3 regions of the Janibacter sp. GXQ6167 genome follow, and region 3 is predicted to be linked to each of the others. Evidence: predicted binding sites of a transcription regulator. Region 3 holds the regulator's gene; each other region holds the start of a gene.
What was found. Region 3 encodes HrcA, which represses chaperone genes, less so after heat shock. Its sites were predicted from a motif close to TTNGCACTCGNNNNNNNCGAGTGCNAA; they were not measured.
Positions count from the first base shown of each region.

Region 1 (6,815 bases), on a different contig from region 3:
CAAGGCGGTGTCGGCGTAGACCGCGAAGAGCGCGGTGGTGAGGAGCAAGGTCGCGGTGACGGCGAGTCCGTAGGCAGTCGCGAGCCGCTCGGATTCGCGGAAGGTCACCATGAGGAGCAGGACGCCGCCGAAGAGGAGCCAGTTCACCACCGGGACATAGATCTGGCCACCATGATCGGAGGTGTAGCGCACGGTGAGGCGCGGGAGGTAGCCGAGGCGCTCCGCCTGCCGGGACACCGAGAAGGCTCCGCTGATCACCGCCTGGCTCGCAATCACGGTCGCGAGCGTCGCCAGGACGACGAGCGGGATCCGCATCGACTCGGGAGCCAGGTGGAAGAAGGGGCTCGTCGACATCTCCGGATCGGCGAGGATCAACTGACCCTGCCCCAGGTAGTTGAGGGTGAGGCACGGGAAGACCAGCAGGAACCACGCCCGCCGGATCGGGGCGCGACCGAAATGGCCCATGTCCGCGTAAAGCGCCTCGGCCCCGGTGATCACCAGGACGACGGCGCCCATCGCGACGAAGGCGACGAAGGGGCGGTCCACGGCGAAGAGGACGGCGTGGTGCGGGGAGAGCGCGCCGATGACCGCGGGCTCGGCGAGGATGTGCGGGATGCCGAGCGCGGCAAGGACCACGAACCAGGTGATCATGATCGGGCCGAAGAACCGCCCCACCGCCGCGGTCCCGAAGCGCTGCAGCACGAAGAGGGCGACCACGATCGTCATCCCGATCGGGAGGACGAGGTCTCCGAGTGCCGGGTTCGCGACCTTCAACCCTTCGACGGCGGACAGGACCGAGATCGCCGGGGTGATGAGGGAGTCGCCGTAGAAGAGGGACGCCCCGATCACGCCGAGCATCATCACGAGGGTGTAGCGCTTCGAGCCGCGTCGCAGGTGCTGGCGGGTGAGGTGCGCGAGCGAGAGGACACCCCCTTCGCCATCGTTATCGGCGCGCAAGATGAAGAGCACGTACTTGACCGTGACCACCAGGGTGATCGACCAGAAGACGAGGGAGATCACCCCGTAGACATCCTGCGGCGTCGGGTCGACCGTGTTGTGGTTGATCGAAAAGACGGTCTGGAGCGCGTAGAGCGGGCTCGTCCCAATATCGCCGAAGACGACTCCGATCGCTCCGAGGGCCAGGGCCCAGGTGCCACCTCTTCCCTTGTGGTTGGTGCGCTCGGGCGAAGGGGGTGCGGGTTCGGCCGCGACCGACGAAGGGGTCACGAGCGCTGATCGTAGACCGCCCGCGCCCGGAGGGCGTCACCAGTTCCGCTCTGCCGGGGCGTTACCCGACGGTCGCCTCGGCGACCTGCACCAACGCCGGATGCGCATCGTCCCCATCGACGACCTCCCCGGCGTGCCAGGTCACGGTGAGGCGCTCGCCCTTCACCTGCGCGACCGCGATGTTGTTGTCGAACCACGGCCCGTGGGTCACCGTCCAGGGGTAGCGGGGCGGATCGACCCCCTTGGCGCGATCCGACGCCCAGCGCATGGGGCGCACGAGCGCGCGGGCGAAGAGGGACATGACGACGCGGACCGCTCGCGGCATGGGGTTGCGGATCGGCGAACAGACCGCTTGGACGATCCGAGAGCGCGCGCCGTATTGGTCGGCATCGGTGACCTCCGCGACGTACGAGTGGTGCACATCGCCCGAGAGGAACGTAATGGTGGCGGGCGGCTTGCCGCGCTCGCCGCGCGCGACGGCCATGACCTCTTCGAAGACCTCGGCGAATCCGGTCTGGAAGGCCGCCCAGTGCTCGAGGTCGATCACCTGGCGGAGGTGTTCGGCCGTCCAGCGGACCGGCGCCGAGCGCTCCGGCGACGCGAGTTCCTCATCGATCGCCTCGAAATCGTGCAGCCCCGGCGCGAGCAAGAAGGGCAAAGAGGTCCCGATGAAGAGGTGGTCGACATCGCCGCGCATCTGCTCACGGAACCAGTCCATCTCGCCCGGGTCGAGCATGTCGCGGTGGTCCGGTTCGAGCACGCGAGCGGCGCGGGAGTCGACGACGATCAGCCGGGTGTCCCCGAGGTCGCGGGTATAGCTCCAGCGGTAACTCTCCGGTTCGCGATCGACGCGTTCGGCGAGGGAGCGCAGCGGCTGGGTGAGGTCGACCTGGCCCGGTGACTCCCCCTTCGCCACGAGGGCCCAGTAGGGGTCTTCGGCGAGTTCCTCGGGCGCGAGGTTGCCGATGTGTTGGTAGACCCAATAGCTCGTGAGGGCCCCGATGAGGCGTTCGTGCCACCAGGGCAGGGCGTTGATTTCCTGGTGCCACTCGTAGGAGGTGTTCCAGTCGTCGCGGACATCGTGGTCGTCGAAGATCATCGCGCTCGGGAGGTTCGCGAGCAGCCACCGGTTCGCCGGATCGCTCCACGCGAGGTGGTACAGGTGGGAGTACTCGGCGAAATCGGCGAGTTCCTCCTTCGGCCCCTTCGTGATGTCCCGCCGCGACGCGATGAACTCACGCATCGCCTCACTCGTCTCATCGGCGTAGACCTGGTCGCCGAGGAAGGCGACGGCGTCCGGCCACTCCTGCTCCCCCTTCGCCAGGGCCAGGGCATAGGCCCTCATCGCGTCGACCCCGTGGCTCGCGTGGTGCTCGGCGTCGTGCGGGACGCTGGTGCGGCAGGAGCCGAAGGCAAGGCGCGTCGGTGTCTCGCTCGTCAAGGTGCGGATCGTGGACGGCGGGAAGGGGGAATCCGGCGCGGGCCAGACCACCTCACCGTCCAAGCGGAGGCGGTAGGGGTACTGCGTCCCGGGTTCGAGGTCGGTGATCACGACGAGGGCGTAATGGTGGTCTTCGACGATGAAGGTCGGGGCGCCGACCACGCGATCGTCGAGCTCGACCTCCACCCACGCCGGCTCGGTGGTCTGCACCCAGATCGTCGCCTCGTGGTGCCCGACGAAGCGCAGCAGGGGTCCAAGAGCGAGGCGGTCAGCAGCGACAGTCACCCCGCCATTGTGACCCCAACCCCCTCCCCCTTCCTCACTTTGCTTAAGCACGTCCTTGATGCTCAGCCTGGAGGGTCGGCAACGAGGACGTGCTTAAGCAAAGTCGGGAGGAAGGGGGCGGGGTGCGCGAAGGGCGGTCCGCCCCCTCAACGGGGAGAACCGCCCTTCGTGGCGTGATCGCGATGCGATGTGCGGGGGACTCCTTAGAAGCCCATGCCGCCCATCTCGTCGCCACCGGGCATCGCGGGGGCAGCCTTCTCGGGCTTGTCCGCGACAACGGCCTCGGTGGTGAGGAAGAGCGCCGCGATGGAGGCGGCGTTCTGCAGCGCGCTGCGGGTGACCTTGGCCGGGTCGATGATGCCGGCCTGGATCATGTCGACGTACTCACCGGTGGCGGCGTTGAGGCCCTCACCGGCGGGCAGGTGCGCGACCTTCTCCGCGACGACGCCGCCCTCGAGGCCGGCGTTGACGGCGATCCGCTTCAGCGGAGCCTCGGCAGCGACGCGCACGATGTTGGCGCCGGTCGCCTCGTCACCGTCGAGGGCGAGGCCCTCGAAGGCGGCCTTGGTGGCCTGGAGGAGAGCGACGCCACCACCGGCGACGATGCCCTCTTCGACGGCGGCCTTGGCGTTGCGCACGGCGTCTTCGATGCGGTGCTTGCGCTCCTTCAGCTCGACCTCGGTGGCCGCGCCCGCCTTGATGACGGCGACGCCGCCGGCGAGCTTGGCGAGGCGCTCCTGGAGCTTCTCGCGGTCGTAGTCGCTGTCGGAGTTCTCGATCTCGGCCTTGATCTGAGCCACGCGACCGGCGATCTGGTCGGCGTCGCCGGCCCCTTCGACGATCGTGGTCTCGTCCTTGGTGACGACGACCTTGCGGGCCTTGCCGAGCAGGTCGAGCTCGGTGGTCTCGAGCTTCAGGCCGACCTCTTCGGAGATGACCTGGCCACCGGTCAGGATGGCGATGTCGGCGAGCATGGCCTTGCGGCGGTCACCGAAGCCCGGAGCCTTAACGGCGACGGACTTGAAGGTGCCACGGATCTTGTTGACCACGAGGGTGGACAAGGCCTCGCCCTCGACGTCCTCGGCGATGATCAGCAGCGGCTTGCCGGACTGCATGACCTTCTCCAGGAGCGGAAGCAGGTCCTTGATCGAGCCGATCTTGGAGTTCGCGACGAGGATGTAGGGGTCCTCGAGGACGGCTTCCATCCGCTCGGTGTCGGTGACGAAGTACCCGGAGATGTAGCCCTTGTCGAAGCGCATGCCCTCGGTGAGCTCGAGCTCGAGGCCGAAGGTGTTGGACTCCTCGACGGTGATGACGCCTTCCTTGCCGACCTTGTCCATCGCCTCGGCGATCTTGGCGCCGATCTCGGGGTCAGCAGCGGAGATGGAGGCCGTGGCAGCGATCTGCTCCTTGGTCTCGATCTCCTTGGCCATCGAGAGCAGCTGGTCGGAGACGGCCGCGGTGGCCTTCTCGATGCCGCGCTTCAGGGCCATCGGGTTGGCGCCGGCCGCGACATTGCGCAGGCCCTCGCGGACCAGCGCCTGGGCGAGCACGGTGGCCGTCGTCGTGCCGTCACCGGCGACGTCGTCGGTCTTCTTGGCAACTTCCTTAACGAGCTCGGCCCCGATCTTCTCGTAGGGGTCGTCGAGCTCGATTTCCTTAGCGATGGACACGCCGTCGTTGGTGATGGTGGGGGCGCCCCACTTCTTCTCCAGCACGACATTGCGGCCCTTGGGACCGAGGGTGACCTTGACGGCGTCGGCGAGGGTGTTCATCCCGCGCTCGAGACCGCGCCGGGCCTCCTCGTCAAAAGCGATGAGCTTAGCCATTCGGGTGGTTCCTCCACGCGAATCGAAGGTGTGCGGCCGAGCGGCGCCCGCGACGGACGAGCCGAGCGCCGCGGTTCATGTCCCCCGTGACGCGTACGACCCTCACCGGACCGGCCAGGATTGTCACTCTCATAGCGAGAGTGCTAACGCCATTATTGGCACTCAGGAGGGGAGAGTGCAAACGCTCGCTCGCCCCGGGTCAGCGCCGCCGTGGCCACGGCGGGTCCTACGACCGGACGTGAGCTCAACCGAACCGGCGAAGGGCGAGGCCCGGCTCGATGATCGTGAAGCCGCGCTGGGCGTAGGTCGCCTCATCGGGCGCCTCGGGTTCGGCGATAACGAGTCGCAGCCCGGCCCCCTTCGCCCAATCGGTGGCGGCGTGGATCAGGGCCGGGCCCACGCCATCCCCGCGGTGATCGGGCCGGACGAAGGGAGGGAACAGCCACCCGCGGGTTCTGCGCCCGAGGGGGTCGGGGACGACGGCGAGTTGGACGAACCCGGCGTGCTCACCGTGGCGCTCGGCGATCCAGGTCGGCAGGTCGCGGCGGCGCGCCTGCCAGGCCTCACCCGTGCGCTGCAAGAAGTCTGGGTCCGGGTCGGCCCCCTTCGCCCGCTGCATTTGCAGCACCAGCGCGGCGACCAACAAGGCGTCAGCGGCCCCCGCTCGGACGATGCGCACCGGCTCCATACCGGTATCGAACCACCCTCGCGCGATCAGCCCGCCCTGCGGAGGGCGCGAAACGCCTCAGAAACTACAGTTCGAGGCGGTGGACGGCGGCGCCATCGCGGCCGGCGCGGGTCGAGTCGACACCCAGGCGGCGAGCGGTGCGGGAGCGCTGACGCTGATCGCGCATACGGCGCAGCCGCTTGACAAGCATCGGGTCCTCGGCGAGCGCCTCTTCGCTATTGAGCAGGGCGTTGAGCACCTGGTAGTAGCGAGTGGGGCTCATCTCGAAGAGTTCCTTGATCGCCTGCTCCTTCGAGCCGGCGTACTTCCACCATTGCCGCTCGAAGGCGAGGATCTCGCGGTCGCGCTCGCTCAACCCACTCACGTGTGATGGGTCAGCCTGGGTCACGCTGCTCACGGGGTACCTCTCCTCGGGTGCGGTCGATCGCCACTATATCCAAGTGAATGACAACCGTGTCATTCGTCGCGGCGTGTCCGCTGGACAGCGCGAGTCCCACCTGTCACACCAGCCCCCTTCGCCCCGTCCTTCGCACATGCCCGGGCTCTTGTCGTCGCAAATGCCCGGGCATTTGCCAAAGCAGGGGGTGAAGGGAGGGGTGGGGTCAGCGCATCGTGTCGAGGATGTCGCGAATATCGTCCACGCTCGTCTCCGGGTTCACGATCGCGAACCGGGCGAAGGTCTCACCATCGTGGGTCGTCGGGACGACGAAGGCGATCTCCTGCGCCAGCAGGCGGTCGGACCACTCGTAGTAATCCGATGACGACCACCCGATCCGCCGGAACACCATGACGGTCAAGTCCGGCTCCCGGATCAGCTCGAGCTCGTCGCGGCGCTTGATCTCCTCTGCCGCAAACCGCGCCACCTGAAGGGTGTGCTCGATCGCCGCGGTGTACCTGTCGGTGCCGTAGGTCGCAAGGGAGAACCAGAACGGCAACCCCCGCGCGCGCCGGGTCAGGCCCACCGAGTAGTCGGTCGGGTTCCACTCATCGGTGTCGGTCAGCACGTCGAGATAGCCGGCCCGCTGAGTGTGCGCGGCGCGCGCCTTCGCGGGCTCGCGGTAGAGCAGGGCGCAGCAGTCGAAGGGGGCGAAGAGCCACTTGTGCGGGTCGACGATGAAGGAGTCGCAGCGCTCGATCCCCGCGAAGCGATCGCGCACCGTCGGCGCCGCGAGCCCGGCCCCGCCGTAGGCCCCATCGACGTGGAACCAGATGCCGTACTCGGCGCAGACCTCGGCGACCGAGGCCAGGTCGTCGATGATCCCGAAGTTCGTCGTGCCGCTCGTCGCGACGACGGCGAAGAAGGTCTCGGGCCCCTTCTCCTCGATCACGGCGCGCAGATTCTCGC
Region 1 is NZ_JBGFSK010000008.1:138,117-144,931, forward strand. It holds gene AB8K43_RS12725 (potassium transporter Kup) at 1-1,227, opposite strand, end outside; gene AB8K43_RS12730 (alkaline phosphatase D family protein) at 1,289-2,953, opposite strand; gene groL (chaperonin GroEL) at 3,157-4,782, opposite strand; gene AB8K43_RS12740 (GNAT family N-acetyltransferase) at 5,027-5,470, opposite strand; gene AB8K43_RS12745 (DUF3263 domain-containing protein) at 5,535-5,858, opposite strand; gene AB8K43_RS12750 (aspartate aminotransferase family protein) at 6,073-6,815, opposite strand, start outside.
Region 1: a site for HrcA is predicted at 4,903-4,929, ahead of groL (chaperonin GroEL). Genes of this name have one in related genera too.

Region 2 (6,815 bases), on a different contig from region 3:
CCATCCGCGCAGGGCCTTGATGCTAAACGGCATCGCTTCGGCGACGGCGTAACGGCGGGCGTAACCGATGTCATCGACGCTGCGGTCGCTCGTGATGTAGCCCAGCCCGGCCTCCAGCTCGGCGCCCCCGGTCGCGGCCGTCACCGCTCCGATGAGCCCGGCCCGGGTCACGGCCCGGTCTGCCTCGTAGAGCCACGGTCCGACCTGGGCGAGGGTGCGGGCACGAGGGGGGTCGTGGTCGGCCATCGTTTGATCCACTTCGACGGGCGGGGCTCCGGCGCGCAGGACTCGCGCGCTGCGCCCGGCCTGGCGCACGAGCGGTCCCCACCAAACCGTGCACTCAAGGACGGTGCCCTGCCACGACGTCCATTGGGCCTCGGTACCCAGCGGCGGGATGTCGTGCGGAAGGGAGGGGCTCAGCTTGGCGCCGACGGCGGGGACCGCGCTCGCCATCTCCAGGACATAACTCCACGAGGGTGAGATGTCATCGAGCCGGAACACGCGGCGGGTACGGCCCGTGGAGTCGGCGACGCCGGGGGTGCGCCGAGCGGGGTCGAGCCAAATCCCGACGCGGGAGTGCAGCGGGTCCGCGGGAGCGCGGAAGTCCTCGGCCCGTCCGATGCGGGCGCGGCTGTCCGGCCAGGGTCGGAGGTTGACGTCGGCGATCGCCGCCGTGACCGGGTCCTGGTCGATGCCGTGCACCGTCACGCCGAGGGCACTCATCGCCATCGCGTCGGAGCCAATACCGCAGCCGAGGTCGTGCACGGTGGCGAGGCTCGCGGCGGCGTATCGGCCCGCGTGCGTGGCCGCAACCTCGAGTCGGGAGGCCTGCTCGAGCCCGTCAGCGGTAAAGAGCATGCCCTCGGCGAACTCTCCGAACTTCTCCTGCGCGCGAGCCCGCAGCCTCTTCTGGGTGAGCAGCGCGGCGGCGCGCTCGGGGCTTACCCCCTTCGCCCGCAGTTGGGTCGCGGTCGCGATGGCGCTGCTCTCGGCATACTCCGGCAGATCGTGAAGGAGGGCGCGGCCGCTTGGGGAAGCGAGCCAGCGCACCGTCCGAGTATCCACGGCGGACTATCCTGCCTCACCCGGCGCGCGTTCGGTGCATCGAGAAGGGCGAGATGCCGGACTTGGCACTCAGGTTGACCGAGTGCTAATTGGCGACCTAGATTGGGCGTTGGCACTCACGTCATGCGAGTGCCAACGCTACGAGGCCAGAGCCGGCCGACCCCCGCGACGGCGACCGGTGTCATACAGCCTCGCGGCACCTACCAAACGTGTGCATCACCTACCGAAAAGGAGTCATCGTGTCGGTTTCGCTTAAGCCGCTCGAGGACCGCATCGTCGTGAAGTCGCTCGAGGCCGAGCAGACCACGGCGTCCGGTCTGGTCATCCCGGACACCGCCAAGGAAAAGCCCCAGGAGGGCGAGGTCGTGGCCGTGGGCCCGGGCCGGATCTCCGACGCCGGTGAGCGCGTCCCGATGGACATCTCCGTCGGCGACCGTGTCATCTACAGCAAGTACGGCGGCACCGAGGTCAAGCACGGTGGCGAGGAGTACCTCGTCCTCTCGGCGCGCGACGTCCTCGCGATCGTCGGCTGATCGGCGATGGCCAAGGAACTTCAGTTCAACGACGCGGCGCGCGACTCGCTGCTGCGCGGCGTCGACCAGCTCGCCAACGCTGTCAAGGTCACCCTTGGCCCCAAGGGCCGCAATGTCGTGATCAACAAGCAGTGGGGCGCCCCGACGATCACCAACGATGGTGTGACCATCGCCCGGGAGATCGAGCTCGAGGACCCCTACGAAAACCTTGGCGCGCAGCTCGCCAAGGAGGTCGCGACCAAGACCAACGACATCGCTGGTGACGGGACGACCACCGCGACCGTGCTCGCTCAGGCCATGGTCAAGGAGGGCCTGCGCAATGTTGCCGCGGGCGCTGCCCCGGCCGGCCTGAAGCGCGGGATGGACCAGGCCGTTCAGGCCGTTTCCTCGCGCCTGCTCGACACCGCCCGCGAACTCGAGGGCAAGGACGAGATCGCTCAGGTCGCGGCCCTGTCCGCGCAGGACCAGGGCATCGGTTCGACCATCGCCGAGGCCTTCGACAAGGTCGGTAAGGACGGCGTCATCACCGTCGAGGAGTCCTCCACGGCCGACACCGTGCTCGACTTCACCGAGGGCATGCAGTTCGACAAGGGCTACATCTCGCCCTACTTCGTCAGCGACCCCGAGCGCATGGAGGCCGTCCTCGAGGACGCCTACGTGCTGATCAACCAGGGCAAGATCTCGACGATCGCCGAGATCCTCCCGCTGCTGGAGAAGGTCGTCCAGTCCGGCAAGCCGCTGCTCATCATCGCCGAGGACATCGACGGTGAAGCGCTGTCGACCCTGGTGGTCAACAAGATCCGCGGCACCTTCAACGTTGTTGCGGTGAAGGCCCCCGGGTTCGGCGACCGCCGCAAGGCGATGCTGCAGGACATGGCGATCCTGACCGGTGGTCAGGTCGTGGCCGAAGAGGTCGGGCTGAAGCTCGACCAGATTGGTCTCGAAGACCTCGGCCGCGCTCGCCGCGTCGTCGTCACCAAGGACAACACGACGATCATCGACGGCCAGGGTTCGCACGACGAGGTCGAGTCTCGGGTCGGTCAGCTGAAGGCCGAGATCGAGCGCACCGACTCCGACTGGGACCGCGAGAAGCTCCAGGAGCGCCTCGCCAAGCTCGCCGGTGGCGTCTGCGTCATCAAGGTCGGCGCTCACACCGAGGTCGAGCTCAAGGAGAAGAAGCACCGCATCGAGGACGCGATCTCGGCCACCCGCGCCGCGATCGAAGAGGGCATCGTCGCCGGTGGCGGCTCCGCTCTCGTCCACGCGGTCTCGGCCATCGACGAGCTCGCGCTCGACGGTGACGAGGCCACCGGTGCGGCGATTGTCGCCAAGGCGGCCGTCGAGCCGCTCCGCTGGATCGCCGAAAACGCCGGGCTCGAGGGCTATGTCGCCGTCTCCAAGGTCAAGGAGTTGAACCCGGGCAACGGGCTCAACGCCGCGACCGGTGAGTACGGCGACCTGGTCAGCGCCGGTGTCATCGACCCGGTCAAGGTCACCCGCTCCGCGCTCACCAACGCCGCGTCGATCGCGTCGATGGTGCTCACCACCGACACGCTCGTGGTGGAAAAGCCGGAAGAGGAGGAGGCAGCCCCGGCCGGTCACGGTCACGGGCACGCCCACTGACGCCGGTGCGTTAAGCGCCTGCACCAAGAAGGGGGCGACGGTCGAGGAATTCGGCCGTCGCCCCCTTCTCGCATCCCTCGCGCCCGGGTGAACCACCCCGCCCCGTCCCGGCTTTGCTTAAGCAGCGCCTCGTTGCTTACCCACGAGGGTGAGCATCTTGACTTTGCTTAAGCAAAGACGCGCCCGTCCCGACTTTGCTTAAGCAAAGGCAGGACGGGTCGGGGGTCAGACAGCGGGGGCCGGGCCGAAGGGGGTCAGACAGCGGGGGCGACGGGGGTTAGGGGAGAAGGGCGGCTGAGTCGACGATGTGGGTGCCTGGCCGCGGGGCGAGGGCGCCCTCGACGAGAGCCTCGGCGATCGCCTCGGCCGGGCTGATCCGCAAGCCTCGCGGGAGGACCGGGCCGAGGAGGCCGGCGACCTTCAGGCCGAGCGCCTCCGCCGGACGGCTCTCGGCGCGCTCGCCGCCGATGATGTTCGGGCGCACGATCGTCAGGGACTCCCAGGTCAGGCGCGCGAGGTCGCGCTCGATCTCGCCCTTGACCTGGCTGTAGAGGAAGCGGGACCGCGGATCGGCCCCCTTCGAGGAGGTGACCACCATCGTGCGTGCTCCGTGCTGGCGGGCGCGTTCGGCGACCGCCAGTGGGTACCCGTAATCGATCCGGCGGAAGGCGCCGGCCGAGCCCGCCTGCTTGCGGGTGGTCCCAAGGGCCGAGATCACGGCGTCGACCGCCCACACCTCGCCATCGGTCGGCGGGTGATCGAAGTCGACGACCTCGGCGCGCAGCTTCGGGTGCGTGGTCTGAAGGGGGCGGCGGGCGAGCGCGACCACCTCATCGCAGCGGTCATCGCCGAGTAATAAGGCCAGGGTGTGACAGCCGACGAGGCCGGTGGCACCGATGATCAGCACGCGGGTCATGTGCGCCACCGTAACGAGATCGGCCGCCGGATAGGGTGAAGCCATGAGGCTCCTGGGTGTCATCGGCGGGATGGGCTGGTCCGCGACGGCGGAGTACTACCGGCGTTTAAACGAAGGGGTCGAGGCGCGCCTCGGCGGGCTGCATAGCGCGCCCCTGCTGATCCGCAATGTCGACTTCGAACCGGTCACCGCCGCGGAGCAGGCCGGCGACTGGGACGGGATGGCAGAGATCCTGATCGACGCGGCCCGAAGCGTCGAACGCGGTGGTGCCGAAGGGTTGATCATCGCCGCCAACACCATGCACAAGGTCGCCGACCAGGTCGCTGACGCGGTCGATATCCCGCTGCTGCACATTGGTCAGGCGGCCGCCACCGCCGTGAAGGCATCGCGCCAGCGCACGGTGGGTTTCCTTGCGACCCTCACGACCACGAACGGCGACTTCTACACCGGTCCGCTCGAGCAGGCGGGCCTGACCGTCATCCGCCCCGAACCCGACGAGCGGCCCGAGGTCGACCGGCTGATTTACGGCGAACTGGTCCACGGCATCATCAAGGAAGACACCCGCAAGTACTTCCGCGGGGTCATGAAGGGGCTCGTATCGCGCGGCGCCGAGTCGATCGTCCTCGCGGGGACCGAACTCGGGCTGCTCCTTGACCCCGAGGACGCCGATGTGCCGATGCACGACACGACCGAGATCCACGTGGCCGAGGCGCTGGACTGGATGCTGAACGAGCGCCCTTAGTCGGTCGTGACCTCGACCTCTTCGCCGGCGTACGCGACGATCTGACCAGGGCGGACCTTCGCGCCCCGGCGGGTTTCGACCTCGCCGTCGACGGTCACCTCGCCGGCCTCGACCACCGCGCGGGCCATCGCTCCGTCCTCGACGAGGTTCGCCAACTTCAGCAACTGGCCGAGCCTGATGGCGTCGTCGCGGATCGGTATCTGGGGGAGATCGCTCACGCCACCACTATAGGAAGGGCGTCGCCGGGATGAGATCGGCGTCGGCGAGCGTTAGTTAAAAATACAACCAGCGGCGTGGTGTCTCACACCCGCCCGCCGCCTCCACACACCATGATCCGCGAGCGCATCGGGCCGCTCGTGCACCGGCGATGGCCAGCCCGAGGAAGGACCTAGACTGCGGCAATGGACTTCGGCGCTACCACCCCTTCGTCCGATACGACCTCGACCGGGCACGACCCCTTCGCCAAGGTGGGGCTGACCTACGACGACGTGCTCCTGCTGCCGGGCTTTTCGGACCTCGCCCCGCAGGACCTGGACACCACCTCCCGGCTGACCCGCGAGATCAGCCTCAAGGTCCCGCTGATCTCCGCCGCCATGGACACCGTCACCGAGTCGCGGATGGCGATTGCGATGGCGCGCGAAGGGGGGATCGGTGTCCTCCACCGCAACCTCTCGATCGAGGACCAGGCCTACCAGGTGGACCTCGTCAAGCGCACCCAGACCGGGATGATCAGCAACCCCGTCACCATTGGCCCCGACGCGACCCTGGAGCAACTCGACCAGCGCTGTGGTGAGTACCGCGTCTCCGGGCTGCCGGTCGTGGACGAGCGCAATCACCTCATCGGGATCGTGACGAACCGCGACCTGCGCTTCACCCCGGTCGGGGAGTGGGCGACGACCTTGGTGCGCGACGTGATGACCCCGATGCCGCTCATCACTGCACCGGTCGGGATCAGCCGCGAGGACGCCACCGCGCTGCTGCGCCAACACAAGCGCGAGCGCCTGCCGATTGTCGAATCCGATGGAACCCTCGCCGGGCTCATCACCGTCAAGGACTTCGTCAAGAGCGAGCAGTTCCCCAATGCCAGCAACGACGGCCAGGGCCGGTTGATGGTTGGCGCGGCGATCGGCTACTTCGGTGACGCCTGGGAGCGCGCGACCACGCTGATCGACGCCGGCGTCGACGTGCTCGTCGCCGACACCGCGCACGGCCACGTGCGGATGCTGATCGAGATGGTCCAGCGCCTAAAGAGCGACCCCGCGACCAAGCATGTCCAGGTCATCGGCGGCAATGTCGCGACCACCGCTGGCGCGCAGGCCTTCGTCGATGCCGGAGCCGACGCAATCAAGGTGGGCGTCGGGCCGGGCTCGATCTGCACGACCCGGATCGTGACCGGTGTCGGTGCCCCGCAGATCACCGCCGTCTACGACGCCTCCCTCGCCGCGCGTCCCGCGGGCGTGCCCGTCATCGCCGACGGCGGGATGCAGCACTCCGGCGAGATCGCCAAGGCCATCGTGGCCGGTGCCGAGAGCGTCATGCTCGGCTCCCTGCTCGCGGGCTGCGAAGAATCGCCCGGTGAGCTGATCTTCGTCAACGGCAAGCAGTTCAAGGCCTACCGCGGGATGGGCTCGCTCGGCGCGATGAGCAGCCGCGGCAAGAAGTCCTTCTCCAAGGACCGCTACTTCCAGGCCGAAGTCTCCTCCGACGACCAACTCGTGCCCGAAGGGGTCGAAGGTCGCGTCGCGTACCGCGGGGCGCTCTCGGCCGTCGCGCACCAGATGGTCGGCGGCCTGCGCCAGTCGATGTTCTACGTCGGCGCGCGCTCGGTCCCGGAGTTGCAGGAGAAGGGTCGCTTCGTGCGGATCACCTCGGCCTCGCTGAAGGAAAGCCACCCGCACAACCTGCAAGGCATCATGGAGGCCCCGAACTACTCGGT
Region 2 is NZ_JBGFSK010000007.1:119,764-126,578, forward strand. It holds gene AB8K43_RS11725 (class I SAM-dependent methyltransferase) at 1-1,065, opposite strand, end outside; gene groES (co-chaperone GroES) at 1,305-1,598, shown strand; gene groL (chaperonin GroEL) at 1,605-3,221, shown strand; gene AB8K43_RS11740 (NAD(P)H-binding protein) at 3,499-4,182, opposite strand; gene AB8K43_RS11745 (aspartate/glutamate racemase family protein) at 4,181-4,879, shown strand; gene AB8K43_RS11750 (RNA-binding S4 domain-containing protein) at 4,876-5,097, opposite strand; gene guaB (IMP dehydrogenase) at 5,281-6,815, shown strand, end outside.
Region 2: a site for HrcA is predicted at 1,128-1,154, ahead of groES (co-chaperone GroES). Genes of this name have one in related genera too.

Region 3 (6,815 bases):
GTCACGCCGAGGTCCGGCTTGACGATGGTGTCGCCGGGCTGCGTGCCCCGCTCGATATCGATCTGCTGCTCACCATCGAGGGTCGCGAAGCTGAGGTTCGTGCCGAGCGCGGCGGCGGTCATCGGGATCGAGACCGACGCGTGGAGGTCATCGCCGCGGCGGGTGAAGGTGGGGTGGGGACTCACCCGCAGTTCGACGAAGAGGTCTCCGGCGGGTCCCCCTCCGGGACCCACTTCTCCCTCACCGGCGAGGTGGATTCGGGTACCGGTGTCGACCCCAGCGGGGATCTTGATCTTCTTCGTCAGGCGCGCCCGGACCCGGCCCTGGCCGGAGCACTCGTGGCAGGGGTGGACGATGATTTCGCCGTAGCCCTGGCAGGTCGGGCAGGGACGGCTCGTCATCACCTGACCGAGGAAGGAGCGCTGCACCTGCTGGATCTCGCCGCGGCCACCGCAGTGGTCGCAGGTGCGTCGGCCGGTCCCCGGCTGGGCGCCGTCGCCATGACAGGTCCCGCAGCGTTCGGCCGTCTCGATCGTGAGGTCCTGGGCTCCCCCGAAGACCGCGTGCTCGAGGTCGATCTCGAGCGCCACCAGTCCGTCCTGGCCGCGCTGCTGACGCTGGCGCGGCCCCCTTCCGCCACCAGCGGCGGTCCCGAAGAACTGCTCCATGATGTCGCTGAAGGAGAAACCGGCGCCGAAGCCGTCGTGAGCACCGCCGTACGGGTCGGCTCCCATGTCGTACTGGCGGCGCTTGCCCTCATCGGAGAGGACGTCATAGGCCTGGCTGACCCGCTTGAACTTCTCCTCGGCTTCCGGTCCGGGGTTGACGTCCGGGTGGAGGGTGCGAGCCAGCTTGCGGTACGCCTTCTTGATCTCATCCGACGTGGCCTCGCGGCTCACGCCGAGATCGGCGTAATAGTCGTTCACGCGTGCATTCCTCTTGGCAGGTGGGTTGGGGGTCCTGGAGTGCTAACGCTCGCGTCGTCGCGAGTGTTTCTTCGTTATTGGTCCATGATTCGCGAGAGATAGGTGGCGACCGCTCGGACCTGCGCGATCGTCCCGGGGTAGTCCATCCGGGTCGGGCCGAGCACGCCGACGTGGCCGACGAGTTCGTCTCCGGCGGCGTATCCCGTGCTGACCAGGGACGTTGTCTGCAGACCCGTCACCGGATTTTCGGCACCGATCCGCACGCTCACCCCGGCCTCGTGAGCCGCCTGGGCTCCGAGCAGGTGGAGGAGCACGACATGCTGCTCGAGGGCATCGAGCACCGGCTCGAGGGTGAGCGGGAAGTCCGCGGGACTGCGGGCCAGGTTGGCGGTCCCGGCGAGGGTCACCTTGGTCTCCCGCTCGTCGTCGAGCGCCTCCTGGACCACGGCGAGCACCCCGGCGGTAAGGGCGTCAGCAGTCTCGGGGTCGTCGTCGTGCAGGGTCTGCAAGGCCGCGAGCGCGTCGGTCAGGCGACGGTCGACCGCGGCGGCGTTGATCCGAGCTCGCGCTTGCGCCAGCGCCTGTGCACCCGCGGCCGAGGTGTAATCCACGTCGGTCGCAACGATCCGCTGCTCGACCCGGCCAGTACCCATGATGAGCACGACCATCAGTCGGGTGTCGCTCATCGGGACGAGCTCGATGTGCTTGACCGTGCTGCGGGTCATCGACGGGTACTGCACGACCGCGACCTGGCGGGTCAGCGTCGAGAGGAGCCGAACGGTGCGATCGAGCACCTCATCGAGTTCGTCGGCACCCTCAAGGAACTCGGCGATTGCGGCCCGTTCGGCGCGCGACATCGGCTTGATCGTCGAGAGTTGATCGACGAAGAGCCGGTACCCGGCGTCGGTCGGGATGCGGCCCGCGCTCGTGTGCGGAGCCACGATCAGCCCCGCGTCCTCCAGGGCGGCCATGTCATTGCGGACCGTCGCCGCCGACACTCCGAGCCGGTGGCGCTCGAGCAGGGCCTTAGACCCGACGGGCTCACTGGTGTGGACGTAGTCCTCGACGATCGCGGAGAGGACAGCCATGCGTCGCTCATCGCTCATCTGGCGGGTTCACTCCCTTCGCGCTGGCACTCGTGGTCGGTGAGTGCCAAGTCTACGTGGCCGCGGCGACATTCCCTGACATCGCTGGGCGCGGCACCTCGGCGGCCCCGTCCTGCTCGACTAGCCTCGCGCCTCGTGACCGACCGCTATGGACCCGATGTGCTCGCTCAGGATTGGCGCCGCACCGGGCGGCTGGCCCGCCCGACCTCGACCCCGACCGAGGCGCACAACGGTCTCGTCGTCGAGGACGTCGAGACCGGGTGGTGCGGCGCCATCGTCCGGGTGGAAAAGGCCGGCGGGATGCACGTCGTGCACTTAGAGGACCGGCGCGGCGCGGTGAAGGCGTTCCCGCTTGGGCCCGGCTTCCTCCTTGAGGGCGCTCCGGTCACCCTTACCCCGCCGAAGGGGGCTGCGCGCGCCCGCCTTGCCGCCGCCCAGGCCGTCGCGGCTCGTACCGCGTCGGGCTCGGTCGCGGTACCGGACGCCCCCGCCCGGGTGGCTCTCGGCTCGCGGATCTTCGTCGAAGGTCGCCATGATGCCGAGCTGGTCGAGAAGGTGTGGGGTGACGACCTTCGGATCGAAGGCGTGGTGGTCGAGCTTCTCGAAGGGGTCGACGACCTCGCCGGGGCGATCCGGGACTTCAACCCCGGACCGGGCCGACGGATGGGAGTCCTCGTCGATCACCTGGTCCCCGGCACCAAGGAATCTCGGGTGGTCGCGGCCGCCCAGGGCCTCGCGCCCTGGGCGCCGCATGTGCTGATCGTCGGGCATCCCTATGTCGATGTGTGGCAATCGGTCCGCCCCGAACGGCTCGGCATGGACGCTTGGCCGGTCATCCCTCGCGGGACGTCGTGGAAGCACGGCATCTGCGCGCATCTCGGATGGGAGCACCGCACCCAGGCCGATATCGCCCGCGCCTGGAAACAGATCCTCGGCACCGTGCGGACCTACGCCGACCTGGAGCCGGCCCTGCTCGGACGGGTCGAAGAACTGATCGACTTCGTCACCGACCCGTCCGAGTAGGTCAGGGCTGGTTCGGCGGCGGGTAGCGCGGGTCGCTCTGCTGGACGCGGGGCAGGTTGGCGGTCGGCCCCTCCTCCGGCGTCGGAGCGTGGATGACCGGAGCATCCGGTTGGCCGTAACCCGCTTGGTGGGGACGCTCTGCGTGGGTCTGATCCGTCTCGTACGGTCGCTCATCGCCGTCCGAGCGGAACTCATTGGCCGCCGCGCGTGCCTGGTCAGCAACCGAGGGGGCCTGGTCGACCTCTTCGCGGATCTTCGCGCTCTCCTCGCTCAGCGTCTCAAGGTAGCCCTCCCAGCGGTGCTGCATGGGCTTGATGAGACCTCCGCCGACTCCGACGACCAGGATCCCGCCGATGGTGGCGAGAACCGCGATCAAGATGGGAGTCGTCACGGTCGTCGCGACGCCGATCTGGTTGAGCGCGGCGATGATGCCAAGCCCCAGGATGAAGACCGCGGCGATCGTGCCGAGGGTCTTGCCGTAGGAGAGGCCCCCGAGGGTGTTACTGATGAGCTCACGCACAGCGGTAGCGATCGCCGCGGCGATCACGACGATGATGATCGCGACGAATAGTTGCGGCAGGAAGGCGATCACCGCGGTCAGCAGGTCGCTCACCGGGTTGGGGCCAAAGACCCCGAAGGCCATCTGCAGCACAAAGAGCATCAGCGCATAGAAGACGATCTTGCCGACGATGCTGGACGCATCCAGCTCGCTTTGGGCAAGCATCTTCTTTACTCCGCCGCGCTCAACCGCCCGGTCAAAACCCACCCGCTCGAGGAGTTCGTCGACAATCTTGGCCAATGCCTTGGCGATCAGATAACCGATCACCAAAATTGCGATAAACGCCAACAGTTTCGGTAGGAATAGCACGACGCTCGATAGCGCGTCCCGTAATGAATCGACCATGATCTTCCTTCTCGATCGCGAGGGGAGCCGCGACCGTGTCGCGAGCCTGCCCTCTTGCCACCTCGGCGATCACCGAGGAGATCGAAGACCGCAGGCGTTTGCCACGGCCGTCGACACTTTTTACGGTAGCGCTCAGACCAGGTGATGCGGCCCATCGACTGTGCCCGATTGACGGTTATCCCTGATCGTTTCCCAAAAGATTCGTATCGGCACGTCATTCGGTTTTGCCGCTACACCCTTATGAGGGCAACCTTTTCGGCACTACCGCTCGGTACGGTTTAGGTGCGCGGCCCCCCGGCGACGTAGATCACCTGGCCGGAGACATAGCCCGCCTCTTCGCTGCACAAGAACGCGGCCGTCGCGGCGATGTCCTCGGGCAGGCCGATCCGCCCGACCGGGATGACCTTCGCCCGCTCGATCAGGAACTCCTCAAAATCGAGTCCCATCCGCTCGGCGGTCGCCTGGGTCATCTCGGTGCGGATGAACCCGGGCGCGATCGCGTTGGCCGTGACCCCAAAGCGGCCGAGTTCGATCGCGAGCGTTTTGGTCAGCCCCTGCAGCCCTGCCTTGGCCGCCGAATAGTTCGCCTGACCCCGAAAGCCGAGCGCCGAGGTCGACGACATGGTGACGATCCGGCCGTACTTCTCCTTGGTCATATGCGCCTGGCACGCCTTCGACATCAAAAACGCCCCGCGCAGATGCACGTTCATCACCGCGTCCCATTCCTCGACGCTCATCTTGAAGATCAGGTTGTCGCGGATGATGCCCGCGTTGTTGACCAAGACCGTCGGGGCACCGAGTTCGCCGGCGACTCGGGCGACCGCCGACTCGACCTGCTCTTCGTTCGAGACGTCGACGCCGACCGCGAGAGCCGTCCCTCCGGCCGCTCCGATCTCATCGGCCACCTCCTGGCACGCGGCCTCATCGAGGTCCAAGACGGCGACCTTGAACCCATCGCGGGCGAAGCGTAAGGCGATCGCTTTGCCGATCCCGCGTGCGGCTCCGGTGATGACTGCGGTTCGGGCGGTGCTCATGCATCTGCTCCTCGGCACGAAGGGGGCGCCGGCGCCACCGACCGTGGTGGGCCGTCCCGGCGGCGCCGATGCCGCCGAGGTCGTCCTCATCCTCTCAGCGGGCGATCATCGCCGCGCCGTCGGGTCCGCTCTCAACCTGGGCTCAGGTCCCCCGGTGCTCCTCGTCGGAAGGCGGTTTCCTTGCGGGCGTTGGGGTTTCGTCGTCGCTCACCGGCGGCCGCACCCGTCCACGGGCCGCGGGGTGGTTGGGGAAGGATCGCGCGACCTTCGCGGCGCGCCGGCGGGCCGACGACCAGCGGGGCTCGGCGGGCAACCCCCACCCGCGCCACCGGGAGATGAGGCAGAGCGCGCCCCCGAGGAAGGTCGCGATGAGCGGAACCTCCGGCCCGACGTAGCCGATCTCGCGAAGGGTCACGACCGTGACACCGGAGAGCGTCGCGGAGGTGGCGTAGAGGGTACTGCCGCCAAAGATCGCGGGCATCCGGCCGAGGATCACATCGCGCACCGCGCCACCACCGACCGCGGTCACCACCCCGAGCAGGATGGCCGGGACCCACCCGAGGCCGGCGAGCAGCGCCTTCTCGGTCCCCGCCGACGCCCAGGCACCGATGGCGAGCGCATCGATCCAGGGGAAGACCCGCTGCCAGAGCTTCCCTTGGAATTGCACGGACCAGGCAAGCAGGGCCGCGAGCAGCGCCGTGGTGAGGTAGGCCGGGTCGGTGAGGGCGACCGGAGGCCCCTGTTGGAGCAGGACATCTCGGATGACACCGCCGCCGAGACCGGAGAGCACCGCCAAGGTGACGAATCCGACCGGGTCGAGGCGATAGCGGCGCGCCAAGGCGCCTCCGAGCAAGGCATTCGCGAGGATGCCGGTGATGTCGAGGATCCGCAGGACGTCTGGGATCACCGTGGTGGGCTCGGTCATCGCGAGCCGCCGATCAGGGCATGCACCACGGTGTCGGCGAGCAGGCGTCCGCGACGGGTCAACACCGCGCGACCACGCAAGGCAGGACCCCCTTCAACTAGGCCATTGGCGATCAAACCAGCGACGGCCTGGCGTCCGCTCGCGTCGAGAGCGCCAAGGTCGAGGCCTTCGCTCAGGCGGATCCCCAGGAGAACCTCTTCGTCGCGACGCTGCTCGTCGCCCAGGACTTCCCGCGCGGCCGCCGGGGACTCCCCGGCCGCGAGCCGAGCGGCCCAGGCCGCAGGGTGTTTGACATTCCACCACCGCGTGCCGCCGACGTGCCCGTGCGCGCCGGGCCCAATGCCCCACCACGAGTCGCCGCGCCAGTAACCGATGTTGTGGCGGCAGCGGTCATCCGCGGTGCGCGCCCAGTTGCTGATCTCGTACCAGTCGTAGCCGGCCGCGGCGAGCAGGTCGTCGGCGAGCTCATACTTGTCGGCCTCGTCGTCGCCGGTCGGCATCGGCAGTTCGCCGCGTCTGACCTGGGTATGAAGGCGCGTCCCCTCCTCGACGGTGAGCGCATAGGCCGATACGTGGTCGGGCCGAAGGGCGATGGCCGCCTCGAGGGAGGTCCGCCAGTCCTCCAGGCTCTCCCCCGGCGTGCCGTAGATGAGGTCCAGGCTGACGGCGAGTCCGGCGTCGCGCGCCGCCGCGACCGCTCTGGCGACGCCGGCCGGGTCGTGCGTGCGGTCGAGGGTCTTAAGGACCGTGGGAACCGCGGACTGCATCCCGAAGGAGACCCGCGTGAATCCCCCTTCGGCGAGCTCTCGTAAGGACGTCGGGGTGACCGAATCGGGGTTGGCCTCGGTCGTCACCTCGGCGTCAGCGTCGAGCCCGAAACGCTCGCGAACCCCGTGG
Region 3 is NZ_JBGFSK010000009.1:113,493-120,307, forward strand. It holds gene dnaJ (molecular chaperone DnaJ) at 1-926, opposite strand, end outside; gene hrcA (heat-inducible transcriptional repressor HrcA) at 1,001-2,032, opposite strand; gene AB8K43_RS13330 (DUF3097 domain-containing protein) at 2,168-3,055, shown strand; gene AB8K43_RS13335 (hypothetical protein) at 3,057-3,959, opposite strand; gene fabG (3-oxoacyl-ACP reductase FabG) at 4,238-4,993, opposite strand; gene AB8K43_RS13345 (trimeric intracellular cation channel family protein) at 5,136-5,918, opposite strand; gene hemW (radical SAM family heme chaperone HemW) at 5,915-6,815, opposite strand, start outside.